Regions from separate parts of the Actinomyces respiraculi genome, predicted to be linked through region 2. Evidence: riboswitches for the same ligand, from Rfam matches in the RefSeq annotation. Region 2 holds a riboswitch; the other holds the start of a gene.
The links. Region 2 has a riboswitch for ZMP and ZTP ahead of purH (bifunctional phosphoribosylaminoimidazolecarboxamide formyltransferase/IMP cyclohydrolase). Riboswitches for the same ligand answer to the same signal wherever they lie in the genome.

Region 1 (7,139 bases), 1.3 Mb from region 2:
ATCCGCGCGCATCCGCCCGCGACAATCTGCTGTTCTTCGCCGACCTGCAGGGCCTGGATCAACGCCGCCGCCAGCAGGCGGTGGATACGGTGCTGGAGCGCATGGGCCTGGCCGACGTGGCCACTCGCAAGGCCGGTGCGTTCTCCCGCGGCATGCTGCAGCGCCTGCACCTGGCGCGCGCCCTGCTCGGTTCTCCCCCGTTGCTCCTGCTCGATGAGCCGACCACCGGCCTGGATCCCGACGTCGCCCCGCAGGTACGCGACATGATCCGGGAACTGGCCATGGACGGTACAGGGGTGCTGCTGACCTCCCACTCCATGCCGGAGGTGGAGGAGCTCGCCGACACGATCAGCGTCATCGGGGCGGGGCGGATCGTCATCCGCGGCACTGTGAGCGACGTCGCCGCCTACGCGGGCATCGGCATGACCAGCGGCTTCTCCTTGCCCGCCCGCCATGCGGATGCAGCCGTCCGGCTGCAAGAGTGTTTGGGGGAGGGCGCCGTCGTCGTGCAGCGCCCCGTGTCCAGCCGCTGGACGGTGACCGTCTACTGGGCTGCGAACGACTCGCACGCGGATCGCCAGGCCCGCGACACCGTACTGGCGACCGCCCTGGCCGAGATCGGGACCGAGACGCCCGTCGATCTGGTCACCCGCCCGGCGTCGCTGGAGGAGGCCTATCTGGCCCTCGCCGACAGGCTCAGGCGATGATCCGGCAGCTGCGTATGACGGCCTTCCACGTCCGCCAGTTCGTGTCCGTCCCTTACTTCATCCAGCTCATGGTCTTCACCACCATCGTCACCACGCTGGTGCAGTTCCTCGCCGCCCGCGCCTGGGGCGGGATCACCCCCACCCAGGGCTGGGTGCGCGGCGGCGTGATCGGCATGTGGACCACGGCCACGTGCGCTGCCGGCATCATTGGATTCGAACGGTTCAAGGGAACCCTGGCGCACCTGGTGATCGCACCAATCGGCACCTTGCGCTCGTTGGCGGCCGTCATCTCCGCCGCGGCCTCCTTCGGGCTGGCGGCACTACCAGTGGCATGGTGCACGTGGGCGGCGGCTTCCGGGTCAGTGGACTTCACCCTCCCCGGGTGGATGGGGGCGGGCCGCATGGTCGCGGCTGCACTCCTGCTACTAGCAGGCTGCCTGGCGCTGAGCTTCGTGATCGCGGCGCTGTTCGTGCTCACGCCCAACGCCATCGCCTATGAGGAGCTGCTGCTGGTGCCGGTGTTTATCGCCTCGGGCATCCTGTTCACCTCCACCGCGCCACCGCCCTGGCTAGCGGGGTTCAGCCGTCTCCTGCCCCTATCCATGCCCTTTGACCTGCTGCTGGGGCGCGCTGTCACCGCCGTGGACGTGGTCGGCTGGCTGGTGTGCGTGTCCGCCTGGCTGAGCCTCGCTGCCTTTCTGGGGCGACGGGCACTACGCATGGCCACGCGCGCCGGCACCCTGGAGGTCATCTGATGGGAGCCTTCCTGGCCAGGCTCGGCTCGGGGGTGCGCGTGACGTGGGCTTCGTCAACGGCCTTCGCCACCGTAGGCACGGCCGTGGTGACGCTGCTGGTGCTGCCGCTGCTGAGCATCGCCTACGACGTGCTGCTGGGCGCGGACCTGTCCGCGCCCGACCTGGTGCGCACCGGCTACGCTGCCGCACTGGTGGCCCTGGCGAGCTCTGTGTGCGCCGGGGTCGTCGGCACCGCCGCCACCGACCGCAACCTGGGCGTCTTCCACGAGGTGCACACGCGTCGCCGTCTGGACGTGGCGTACTGGCTGGCGATCGCCGCCGTGCCCTCGCTGCTGGCGGTACTCACCGGGGCCGCCGCCATCGGCGCGGTAGCCGTCCTCTCCCCCGCCCACGACCTGGCCATGCTGGGGCGGGTCATCGCCCTGGCGCCTATCGCCGTCGTCTGCGGGCTGCTGCTGGGGGTGGGCGCGGCGGGTATCGGCGTCGACCTGCCCGACCCCTACCTGGGCGCGACCATCGTCTCCACGTTCTTGCCGCTGCTGACCGGCGTCATCGTACCGCTGTCGCTGTGTCCGGCATGGGTGCGTGTGCTCGGCGCACTAGCGCCGCTAAGCGGCACCGTGACGGCGCTCGACGCCAGTGCCGACGGCGTTGGAGCATTGTTGACCCGCGACCTGCTGGTCGCGCTCGTGTGGGCGGGCGCGGGCCTGGCAGCCACCCGGCACGCCGTCACCCGGCTGCGCGCCGGAGCGCGTCGGGATGTCATCTGAGTCGACGCGCCGACGATCGTCGTTGCGGTCCTCGCTCTCAGCCCCGGGCGCGGAGCCGCAGGCCGTGGAACATCCCATGCGTCATGAGCCGCGCGACCGGACGTATAGTCCGCAGCGCTCGACTGGCGCGGCGCGCGGGACGGGCCCGAACCCTTCGCAGGTCCGGGCCCGTCGGCCTCAGTCAGCGAGAAAGCGGGCAGCTCAGGAGGCCTCAGCCCCTGCGGCCAGGCGCTCGGCCGTCTCAACGACGTTCGCGAGCAGCAGCGCGCGGGTCATCGGACCCACTCCCCCCGGGTTTGGCGACAGCCACGACGCCACCTGGTCGACGCCGTCGGCAACATCGCCCACGATGCGGCCCTTGCCGGTGGACGGGTCCACCACCCGGGAGACGCCGACGTCGAGAACGACGGCGCCCGGGCGCACCATGTCCGCCGTGATGATCCCGGCACTGCCGGCGGCCGCGACGACAATGTCCGCGCGGCGCACGTGCTCGGCCAGGTCGGCCGTGCCCGTGTGGCAGACGTCGACGGTGGCGTTGACGTCCTTGCGCATGAGCAGCAGCCCGATGGAGCGACCGACGGTGACGCCGCGCCCGACGACGCACACGTCCTTGCCCGCCAGGTCAATGCCGTGACGGGTCACCAGCTCGATGCAGCCACGCGGCGTGCAGGGCAGGGGCGAGGTGATGGGCTCGCTGCCGCGCAGGACAAGGCGCCCGAGGTTGGTGGGGTGCAGGCCGTCGGCGTCCTTGTCCGGGTCGATGCGCTCAAGCACCGCGTTGGTGTCGATGCCCCGGGGCAGCGGCAGCTGGACGATGTAGCCGGTGCAGGCAGGGTCGTCGTTGAGGCGGTCGATGGCCGCCTCGACCTCGGCCTGGGTGGCGGTGGCGGGCAGGTCCACGCGGATGGACTCGATGCCGACCTCAGCGCAGTCGGCGTGCTTGCCGGCCACGTAGCGCACGCTGCCGGGATCCGCGCCGACGAGCACGGTGCCCAGACCCGGCACGACGCCGCGTGCACGCAGGGCGTCGACCCGCTGCCTCAGCTCGCTCTTGATCGCGGCGGCCGTCGCGGTGCCGTCCAGGACCTGTGCGGTCCCGGCCCAGGGGACTCTCACTGCTCGAGCCCGTCGTAGAGCGGGAAGGCCTCGGTCAGGGCCGCGACGCGGGCCCGCAGGCCGGCGAGCAGATCGTCGTCGGCCCGGCCGGCGGCACCGGCCACGAGGGCGGTGGCGATGATGTCCGCGACCTCGGTGAACTCGGCAGCGCCGAAGCCGCGGGTGGCCAGCGCCGGGGTGCCGATACGCAGACCGGAGGTCACACGCGCGGGGCGCGGGTCGAAGGGCACGGCGTTGCGGTTGACGGTGATGCCCGCGGCGTGGAGGAGGTCCTCCGCCTGCTGGCCATCGAGGGCGGCCTCGCGCAGGTCCACGAGCACGAGGTGGACGTCGGTGCCGCCGGTGACGAGGCTGATGCCGGCGGCGCGCACGTCGTCGGCGAGCAGGCGCTGGGCGAGGATCGCGGCACCCTCGATGGTGCGGGCCTGGCGGTCGCGGAACTCGTCGGTCTGGGCGATCCGCATGGCGACGGCCTTGGCGGCGACGACGTGCATGAGCGGGCCGCCTTGCTGGCCGGGGAAGACGGCGGAGTCGAGCTTCTTGCCCAGGGTCTCGCCGCGGCTGGACAGGATCATGCCCGAGCGCGGACCGCCGATGGTCTTGTGTACGGTGGTGGACACGACGTCGGAGTGGGGCACGGGGTTGGGGTGCAGGCCGGCGGCGACGAGGCCGGCGAAGTGCGCCATATCCGTCCACAGGTAGGCACCGACCTCGTCGGCGATAGAGCGGAAGGCCTCGAAGTCGAGGTGGCGGGGGTAGGCGGACCAGCCGGCGATGATGACCTTGGGGCGCTCGCGCAGGGCGGCCTCGCGCACCTGGTCCATCTCGATGCGGTGGGTGGTCTCGTCCACGCCGTAGGCGGTGGCGTTGTAGAGGCGGCCTGAGAAGTTGATCCGCATGCCGTGGGTGAGGTGGCCGCCGTGGGGCAGGGCCAGGCCGAGGATCGTGTCGCCGGGACTGGCCAGGGCGTGCAGGACGGCGGCGTTGGCCTGGGCGCCGGCGTGCGGCTGGACGTTGGCGTAGTCGCCGCCGAAGACGGCCAGGGCGCGCTCGATGGCCAGGGACTCGGCAATGTCGACGACCTCGCAGCCGCCGTAGTAGCGCTTGGCGGGGTAGCCCTCGGCGTACTTGTTGGTGAGCACGGATCCCTGGACCTGGAGTATGGCGCGGGGCACGAAGTTCTCCGAGGCGATCATCTCGAGGGTGCCGCGCTGGCGGGCGAGCTCGCCGTCGAGGACGGCAGCGATCTCGGGGTCGAGCTGCGCCAGGGGCATGGCGTTAAGGGTCGTGGGGGCGGTCATGCTTCTCCTTGGTGTCCGGACTTTGCCGACGTCGAGCGTCGGCAGCTGCGGCATCGGCCCAGGCGGGCGACCATCTGCTCCTTGCCGGTGGCCCGGCAGCGCCGCCGCTCCCCGGTGGTTGGCCCACCTGCGCCAGTCACGACGACGTAGCCCATGCTAGACGGGTTGGGCGGGTATTGGGCAGGTAAAGGTGTTGTGAGCCGACGGCGGGGCTGGTGGCTGTCACGCATCTCTAGTCAGAAAGACTCGCATTCTAGCGGTTCCGCGGAATCCTGCGGTTTCTGTGGCGCCCCTGCGGGCACGAGGGGCTCTGACTAGGGATGAGTGACACGCTCGTCCGCGAGTCCGGGCGGGGTCATCGCTGGGAAGCACAGCGGTCGGCTTGTCGGGCACTCACCCTCTGAGGGGCGAGGTTCACTGGACGTTGCCTTCACAGGCCAGGCCCGACGCAGACACCGTCCCTGTCACCAGGGGGTCCATCAGCCCTCCAGCGACAGGGACGGTGTGAATGGCATTCACATCCAGCGACCATGCGTCACTGACGGGAACGACGCTGGCGCGCCAGCCCTCCAGCGGCCGCAAGCAGGCCCGCTGTCATCACAAGCGCCACCGATGAGCCCGTGCGGGCAAGGTTGCGATGCTGTGACGCGGACGGTGCCTGGTGAGGGGACACGGCAGAGGGGGAAGAGGTGGGAGTAGGAATGGTCTGGCCCGACGCCTCATGAGAGGGCCCCTGTGGCTCCTGTGGCGTCTCAGGCACCTTCGGTGTCTCGGTCCCGCCCGGCGTCACAGTCGCACTCGGTGTCTCAGTCGCGCCCGGCGTCTCAGTCGCGCCCGGGGTCACAGTCGCACTCGGCGTCTCAGTCGCGCCCGGGGTCACAGTCGCACTCGGCGTCTCGGTCCCGCCCGGGGTCACAGTCGCACTCGGCGTCTCGGTCCCGCCCGGCGTCTCAGTCGCACTCGGCGTCTCGGTCCCGCCCGGGGTCACAGTCGCACTCGGCGTCACAGTCGCACTCGGCGTCACAGTCCCGCCCGGCGTCTCAGTCGCACTCGGCGTCTCAGTCGCGCCCGGCGTCTCGCCTTCCGGATGAGAAGGAGCCGGACTGCTCTTGTCAAAGTAGAGACTCTCCAGGCCATACAACTGGGATGTGGAGGGCCTCACCCCCATCTGCTCAGCGAGGTACTGCGCCAGCATGAGGTGCCCGGCATGGTTGAGCACGCCATCTGTCCACCACAGCGAGTCCAGCGTCGTGTACTTGTGCCTCATCTGTGCCATCCATTGGGAGGCGTCAATCAGGTGAACGTCCTCGGCCGCAGCCAGTTCACGCATTGCCTGGGCGTAAGGAACTACCTGCTTCCCTAGCTGCGGTGGGGTCACCAAGACCACTACCGCTCCGTCACCCGTCGCCTGCTGCACCAGGGAGGCGAGGTGGGAACGGAAGTCCTCAACCGAGGACTCGGTGAGCGTTCCATGATCCAGCACCTCGGGCGCCACCACCAGCACCGCGGGCCGTTGGGACTCCTCCAACGAGCGATACTCCGCCAGCAGGTCCGCACTGGAGGCGCCTGCACGGCCACGGTTGACCACAAACTTCATCCGACGCACCAGGGACGTCCGGTCGTAGTCCCATCTGAGCACCTCATCCAGGAGCTCGACGTACCCTCGTGTGAAAGCAGGCATATCCGCCTCGGGCACTCCCTGGGTCGCACGTCCACCCAGGTAGAGCCAGGTGTTGGGAACGTCATTGGCAACCAGCGGGCGCAGGTCCCTTTGTAGCGGCGTCTCCCCCGTGCCCGCGCCTGGCAGCATCTGGTGCTCCTCGGCGCTGAGTTGCCGGTCATAGACCGCTGCGTAGTCGACCTCCCCATGCAGGAACAGGGTCCCTCCGGGCGAGGCCTGGTCCTTCCTCGCCCCAACGGTCAGCTCGCGGACCCCCAAGAGGTCAGGTGCCAGGGCAGCGTTCTCAGCCAGGGACAACGCCCGTAGCGGGGAGCCGTCAACGTAGGGCTGGATCGCGGAGTGAGTCAGGGTCACAGAGACCGTGTGCCAGCGCCCGTCACGCAGGGCCCCTCCCACGGTGTACCAGCCGTCCTGCTGGCCCACATTGCCGTTGATACGCAGCCGCCCGTCGCTCAGCACCTTAAGCTCGACCTTCTTGGAGCTACTCGGGTCCACGGCACTGAGCAGCACCTCCTCGGTGGTTGAGGCTCCCAACTTCACCCTCATGACAAAGGTCGTCTCGCTGGCCTCCGCGAGCCACGGCACCTGATGAGTGTCGACTCCATTGCCGTCACCGGTCATTGTCCGGTCAAGGTTCAGGCCTAGACGCGCGTCGGCGGGCGCACTGGTGTCACCGTCGGCTACTACAGCTGGATCGGCCCAACTCAGCCGGTCGAGGGTCAGGGCCTGCGCACTCAACTGGGCCAGCGGGCTGGAGGCGTCGAGCAGCCCCAGATTACCCAGCAGGAACTGCGCCCACATGAGGTGCC
Region 2 (7,139 bases):
AGGGGGTTGCGGCGGCCGATGGCGCCGGCGATGAGGTACTGGGTGCCGAGGATGACGACCTCGAGCAGGAGGACGACGACCACCACCCGCACGAGCGTGCGCATGATCGACCAGGCCTCGCCCGTGTAGGTGAGGTTGAGGAAGATGCCGAAGATGTGCAGCGGCAGCAGCGGGATGATGATCCTCTCGATGAGCGAGGTGATGATCGCGCGGAACTCGATGAAGCCCTTGCGCAGGACGCCGCGCGGCACCATCGCCAGGCCGATGCCGACGACGAAGCTGAGCAGCAGAGCGGTCATGACGCCGACGGCGGCGGGCATCTCGACGGTGAAGAAGCTCGTCAGGGCGCTGCCGGGCTCGGCGACCTCGGACAGGGAGTTGCCGCCCAGCAGGCGGGGGAAGACGCTCGCGCACACCAGGTAGGTGAGGAAGCCGGAGAAGAGCGTCGAGCCGTAGGCGATGGCCGCGGTGATGCCGAGCCACTTGCCTGCGCCACGGCCGAGGTCCGCGATGGCGGGGGTTACCAGACCGATGATGATGAGCGGGATGGAGAAGCTGAGGAACTGGCTGAACAGGCCGGAGAAGGTCGCGAAGACGCGCCCCACGGCCACGGGAACGAGGTGGTTGCCGCCGATCGTGATGCTGCCCAGGAGCAGGGCGAGGATGATCGCGGTCAGGACCCACGGGAGGATCCCGCCCTTGGCGAGGAACCTGCGCGGGTCGGCGGGGCTTTTCGTGGTCGCAGTGGACATGGCCGGCCTTCCGAGGGATGGGAGGATCCCGGGCGCGGGGGTGCATACCCGGTGCATTGGCAGCATGCCACACGTTCAGTTCCCACGCGGAGAAGTGTCACCCGTCGGTCACAGCACCCTGGGCAGCTCGACGTAGGAGCTCAGCAGGAAGAGCCCGAGCGCGAGCAGGAGCCCGAAAACAGCATCGAACACCCGCCCCCGGGCCGCGATCCACGTGCCGTCGGGACGCAGCACCCGCACCGCTGACAGGCCCAGGACGAGGCAGGCGAGCCACAGCACTGCCAGCCGGTGGTGCTGCGTGAGCGCCAGCACCGGCACCCCCGCGAGCGCGAGGGTGGTGGCCACAACGCTCAGCGTCGAGTACGGCTCACGGCGGGACTCCCCCCACCGCGGGTGCCGCCCCACGCCCGTCGGGGCGGTGCGCGCCTCCGGCTCCTCCTGACTCACAGGCGCATCGTAGCCATGCTGGCGCGCACCGTCCCGAACCCCGCCGCTCAGTGCGCGAAGTGACGGCTGCCCGTGAGATACATCGTGACGCCGGCGGCCCGCGCGGCGGCGATGACCTCCTCATCACGGATGGAGCCGCCGGGCTGGACGACGGCGGTGACGCCCGCGTCGATGAGCACCTGGAGGCCGTCCGCGAAGGGGAAGAAGGCGTCGGAGGCGGCCACGGCGCCACGAGCCCGCTCGGGCGCGTCGGCGCTCAGGACCGTGGAGGCGTCAGCGCCGCCGACGGCGCCCGTCTCCGCCTGAGGACCGGCCTCGGCCGCCGCGTCACCGGTCGAGCGCAGGCCCAGGGTGTTGGCACGCTCGACGGCGAGGCGGCAGGAGTCGACCCGGTTGACCTGGCCCATGCCCACGCCGACGGTGGCGCCGTCATGAGCGAGGAGGATTGCGTTCGAGCGCACCGCGCGCACCGAGCGCCAGGCGAAGCGCAGGTCCGCCAGGGTGGCGTCGTCGGCGGCCTGGCCGCTGACGAGCTGCCAGGTCGAGGGGTCGTCGTCGTGGGCCTGGTAGGTGTCGCGCTGCTGGACCACCGCACCGCCGGAGACGGCCTTGATCTCGTAGCCCTCGCGGGCCGGGGGCTCGACGAGCAGCAGGCGCAGGTTCTTCTTGGCGGACAGAATCGCCACGGCCTCGTCCTCGAAGGCGGGGGCGGCGACGACCTCGGTGAAGATGGGGGCGACCTGGCGGGCCATCGCGGCGGTGACGGTCGCGTTGGTGGCGATGACGCCGCCGTAGGCGGAGACGGGGTCGCAGCCGTGGGCCTTGCGGTGGGCCTCGGCGACGTCGCCGTCGGCGGAGACGGCAATGCCGCAGGGGTTGGCGTGCTTGATGACGGCGACCGCGACGTCGTCGCCGTGGTCGTAGGCGGCCCGCAGGGCGGCGTCGGTGTCCGTGTAGTTGTTGAAGCTCATGGCCTTGCCGTGCAGCTGGGTGGCGCGGGCGACCCCGCCGGTGGTGCCGGGCCGGGTGTAGACGGCGGCCGCCTGGTGCGGGTTCTCGCCGTAGCGCAGGGTCTCCAGGCGCTCCAGGCCCAGGCCGACGTAGGCGGGCGGGACGGGAGCCGCCTGCGGCTCGCCGGTCTCGATCTGCTGGGCGAACCAGGTGGCGACGGCGGCGTCGTAGGCGGCGGTGTGGGCGTAGGCCCTGGCGGCGAGCCGACGGCGATCGGCGAGCTGGAAGCCCCCGGCGGCGACCGCGGCGGCAACGGCCGGGTAGTCGGCCGGGTCGGTGACGACGGCGACGGCGGGGTGGTTCTTGGCGGCGGCGCGCACCATCGAGGGCCCACCGATGTCGATCTGCTCGACGCAGGCGTTGAAGGGGGCGCCGGAGGCGACGGTGTCGGTGAAGGGGTAGAGGTTGACGACAACGAGGTCGATGGGGGTGACCCCAAGCTCGTCGAGCCGGGTCATGTGCTCGCTCTTGCGGCGGTCGGCGAGGATGCCGGCGTGGATGCGCGGGTGCAGGGTCTTGACCCTGCCCTCGAGGCACTCGGGGAAGCCGGTGACCTCCTCGACGGGGGTGGCGGGCAGCCCGGCGGCGGCGATGGTGGCGGCGGTGGAGCCGGTGGAGAGGATCTCGACGCCGGCGCCAACCAGTGCGGTGGCGAGCTCGACGAGGCCGGTCTTGTCATAGACGGAGATGAGGGCCCGGCGCACGGGCACCTGCTCGGGGTCGGTCAGGGCCTCGGTCGGGACGGGGGTGGTGGGGACGGGCGTGCTCATACGCGCTCCTCGTGCGATCGGTCGGCCGGGGCGCCCAGGCGGGCGACGCCCCTGCTCATCCATCGTGCGGCCGCTCCCCGGTGGTGGCCCACCCTCGCCAGTCGCGGTCGGGCCCAGCCTAGCGCCGCGGTCCCCGGGCGGCTAACGCTCCCCGGCGGCCATCTGGCGCGCGAGGCGGCCCACGTGCTCGATGAGCTGGGGGGTCTCCGCGGCCTTGACGCGGGCAGTGAGGCTGGCCTCGTCGTCGTCGGACAGCACGGGCACCTCCACCTGGGCCACGTGCGCGCCGGTGTCGACGCCCTCGTCCACCCAGAACAGGGTGGCCCCGGTGCGCCGAGCCCCGGCGGCCAGGGCGTCGCGCACGGCGTGGGCGCCGGGGAAGGCCGGCAGGAGCGAGGGGTGGGTGTTGAGCACGCGCCCCTCGAAGCGGTCCAGGAAACCGGGGCCGAGCAGGCGCATGAAGCCGGCGCAGACGACGAGGTCGGGCCGGTGGGTGCCGACGGCCTCGGCGACGTCGAGGTCCCAGGCGGCGCGCACAGCCCGGTCGCGCCCGTTCGTCAGGGGGACGACGGCGACGGGCAGGCGGGCGGATCGGGCCAGGTCGGCGGCGGGGCACTCCGTGTCGGTGACGACGCCGACGACACGGGCCCCGTAGGCGGCCTCCTCACAGGCGGTCAGGAGGGCGGCGAGGTTGGAGCCGGTCCCCGAGACGAGGACGACGAGACGTGCGGGGGTGCTCATGAGGTCTCCGTGCTGTCATCCGTGGGGGTGCCGGGGCCGTCGTCGCCGGCGCGGCGCCCCACGCGCTCGATGCGCTCGGTGAGCGCCCGGGCCCGGGGGTGAACGAGCACGCTGCCGACGATGAGGCCGACGCCCGTCTCCACGGCCACGAGCAGGACCGTCGTCGCCCTGGCGGGCCCCACCACGGCCAGGCGCCCAGGCCCAATGGGACCGGAGGCCGCCAGGCAGGCGAACCAGGTCCCGGCAGTCAGGAGGACAGTGGCGCCGATCCCGGCGAGCGCCGACTGCCCAGGCTCCAGCCCGGCGAGCTCGTGGCGATTGCGCCAGGCGACCAACAGGGTCGCCAGGGTCAGCAGGAGGGGCACGTAGAGGCCGACGCTCGAGTTCTCGCCGCCCAGCGGGGAGGTGGGCAGGAGCCCAAGCACCGGCAGCGCCGGCACGGGGCCGGCGATGACGGCGTCGGGGGAGAACAGGCTCCCCTCCCCCACCCGGAATCCGGACCCGGCGAGCCAGGACAGGGCCCAGATGAGAGCGTCGGGCAGCCAGGCCGCCTGGAGCAGCAGCTGGCCGATGAACGCGATGACCCCTCCGCCGCTGAGTGCGTCGTGGAGCCGCGACATGCGCGGCGCGCCGCCCACGGCGGCCGCCATCACCAGCACGGCGGCGGCCAGCACGACGGCCAGGAGGGCCGTCGCGCGCGCCAGGTGCAGGGCCGGATCCACCCAGGCGGGGCGGCGCGCCCACCAGTCGGCCAGAGCCGCAGACCCGGTGCCACGCCGCTGGAGGTCGGCGACGGCGAGGAGTGCGACGAGGGCGGGCAGAAGGATCGCCGTCGGCCAGGTCCGGGACCCCGCGGGGGTGGCCAGGACCAGCAGGAGCGCGGTGACCAGGGCGCTGGATGCCACGGTGCAGACGGCCGAGGCCGGCCCGGCCAGCCGCGAGCGGCGCACGGCCGAGCGTGCCAGGAGGACGACGACGAGACTCAGGCCCAACAGCGGCAGTCCGAGGACGCCGTCGGGACTGCCCGCCTGGCCGTAGGAGCCGCCCAGCGACAGGCTCCACAGGGCCGTTGCCGTGCGCGCGGCACTGCCCATGGACAGTGCCGCGGCGGCGTCGTGGGAGGAGGTGGCGACGAAGACGGCGAGGGTGGGCACAACGGTGATGGCCCACCCTCCGAGGGCCGCCTCACACCCGGTGCGTATGGCAACGGGCCAGTCGCGGGGCAGGAGGGTGCGCGGCAGGGGGTGGTCGGTCCTCACTCCTCGACGTCGCTCCCGCCGTCGAGCTCGCGCAGCAGGTCCCGGGCGATCGCGGCCGTGGCCGAGGGGGTGCGCCCCACGCGCACGCCGACGGCCTCCAGGGCGGTCTTCTTCGCCTCAGCGGTGCCGGAGGAGCCGGAGACGATGGCGCCGGCGTGGCCCATCGTCCTGCCCTCGGGGGCGGTGAAGCCGGCCACGTAGGCGACGACCGGCTTGGTCATCGAGGAGGCGATGTAGGCCGCCGCCCGTTCCTCGGCGTCGCCGCCGATCTCACCGATCATGACAACCAGGCGGGTGTCCTCGTCGGCCTCGAAGGCCGCAAGCGCGTCGATGTGGGTGGTGCCGACCACCGGGTCACCGCCGATGCCGATGCAGGTGGTGAAGCCGATGTCGCCCAGCTCGTGCATGAGCTGGTAGGTCAGGGTGCCGGACTTGGACACCAGGCCCACGGGACCGGGGCCGGTGATGTCCGGCGGCGTGATGCCGACGTTGGAGCGTCCCGGGGAGATGATGCCGGGGCAGTTGGGGCCGATGACCCGGGTGCCGTGGGCGGCCGCGTAGGCGATGGCCCAGGTGGCGTCCGCGACGGGCACGCCCTCGGTGATGACGACGACGAGGCGCATTCCGGCGTCGACGGCCTCGGTGACGGCGCCGCGCACGTGGGCGGGGGGCACGAAGATGACGGAGACCTCGGCGCCGGTGGCGGTGCGGGCCTCGGCGACTGTGCCGTAGACGGGAACCTCGACGGTGCCGGCGGTGACGTCCGCGGCGCCGGGGCCCAGGGGCTCAACGTCGAAGGCGACGGTGGTTCCGGCCTTGCGGGGGTTGACCCCGGCGACGACGCGGGTGCCGGCGCTGAGCATGCGGCGGGTGTGGCGACGGCCCTCGGAGCCGGTCATGCCCTGGACGATGACGAGGTCGTCCTCGGTGAGGAAGATGCTCATGGCTCAGGCCTCCTGGGGGGTGTCGGTGCGGGGGGAGGTGGCCTCGTGCGCGAGGCGGGCGACGACGTCGGCGGCCCCGTCCATCGTGTCGACGACGTTGACGCCGGGCAGGGCGGCCTCGGCGAGCATGCGGCGCCCGTCCTCGGCGCGGTTGCCGTCCAGGCGGACGACGACGGGCTTGTCGAGTCCGCCCAGGCGCTCGACCGCGGCGATGATGCCGCCGGCGACGGTGTCGCAGGAGGTGATGCCGCCGAAGACGTTGACGAGGACGGCGCGCACCTGGGGGTCGGAGGCGACGAGCTCGAGGCCGGTGGCCATCGCCTCAGTGGAGGAGCCGCCTCCCAGGTCGAGGAAGTTGGCGGGGCGCACGCCGCCGTGGCGGGTGCCGGCTCCGGCGACGACGTCGAGGGTGGACATCACCAGGCCGGCGCCGTTGCCCAGCACGCCGACCTCGCCCTCCAGGCGCACGTAGTTGAGGCCGAGCTCGTGGGCGCGGGCCTCGAGGGGGTCGGTGCCCTCGTTCTCGTGCGCGTCGGGGATCGGCTCGTGACGGAAGGCGGAGTTGTCGTCGAGGGTGATCTTGGCGTCCAGGGCGAGGACCGTGCCGTCGGGGGTGACGGCGAGGGGGTTGATCTCGACGAGGGTGGCGTCCTCGGCCACGAGCGTCTGCCACAGCAGGAGGAGGACCTCGGCGACGCTCCCGGCCAGGGGCTCGGCGATTCCGGCGGCGGCGGTGATGCGGGCGGCGACCTCGGGCGTGACGCCCTCGATCGGGTCGATGCCGACGCGGGCCAGGGCCTCGGGGCGCTCCTTGGCCAGGGTCTCGATGTCCATGCCGCCCTCAGCGGAGCACAGGGCGAGCCAACGGCGCTCGGCCCTATCCAGCAGGAAGGAGGCGTAGAGCTCCTGGGCGATGTCGGCGCCCTCGGTGACGAGGACCCGGCGGACGATGTGGCCCTTGATGTCCAGTCCGAGGATCGCCTCGGCGGCCTCTCGGGCCTCGGCGGGGGTTCGGGCCAGGCGCACGCCGCCGGCCTTGCCGCGCCCACCGGTGCGGACCTGGGCCTTGACGACGAGAAGCGGGCATTGGGGGGTGAGCAGCCGCTGGGCGATCTCCTCAGCGGTCTGGGGGTCTGAGGCAACCTCTCCGTGGAGCACGGGCACGCCGTGACGTTGGAGGAGGCCCTTGGCCTGGTACTCGTGCAGGTCCATCGA

Region 1: another riboswitch for ZMP and ZTP. It lies ahead of glyA (serine hydroxymethyltransferase); the one in region 2 lies ahead of purH (bifunctional phosphoribosylaminoimidazolecarboxamide formyltransferase/IMP cyclohydrolase).

Annotation. Positions count from the first base shown of each region.
Region 1 is NZ_CP063989.1:2,076,133-2,083,271, forward strand. It holds gene ID810_RS08660 (ABC transporter ATP-binding protein) at 1-707, shown strand, start outside; gene ID810_RS08665 (ABC transporter permease) at 704-1,462, shown strand; gene ID810_RS08670 (ABC transporter) at 1,462-2,232, shown strand; gene ID810_RS08675 (bifunctional methylenetetrahydrofolate dehydrogenase/methenyltetrahydrofolate cyclohydrolase) at 2,434-3,348, opposite strand; gene glyA (serine hydroxymethyltransferase) at 3,345-4,649, opposite strand; ZMP/ZTP riboswitch at 4,699-4,799, opposite strand; gene ID810_RS08685 (GDSL-type esterase/lipase family protein) at 5,185-7,139, opposite strand, start outside.
Region 2 is NZ_CP063989.1:784,167-791,305, reverse strand. It holds gene ID810_RS03235 (dicarboxylate/amino acid:cation symporter) at 1-752, opposite strand, end outside; gene ID810_RS03230 (DUF3017 domain-containing protein) at 861-1,199, opposite strand; gene purH (bifunctional phosphoribosylaminoimidazolecarboxamide formyltransferase/IMP cyclohydrolase) at 1,247-2,980, opposite strand; ZMP/ZTP riboswitch at 3,006-3,095, opposite strand; gene purN (phosphoribosylglycinamide formyltransferase) at 3,122-3,721, opposite strand; gene ID810_RS03215 (cell division protein PerM) at 3,718-4,980, opposite strand; gene sucD (succinate--CoA ligase subunit alpha) at 4,977-5,924, opposite strand; gene sucC (ADP-forming succinate--CoA ligase subunit beta) at 5,928-7,136, opposite strand.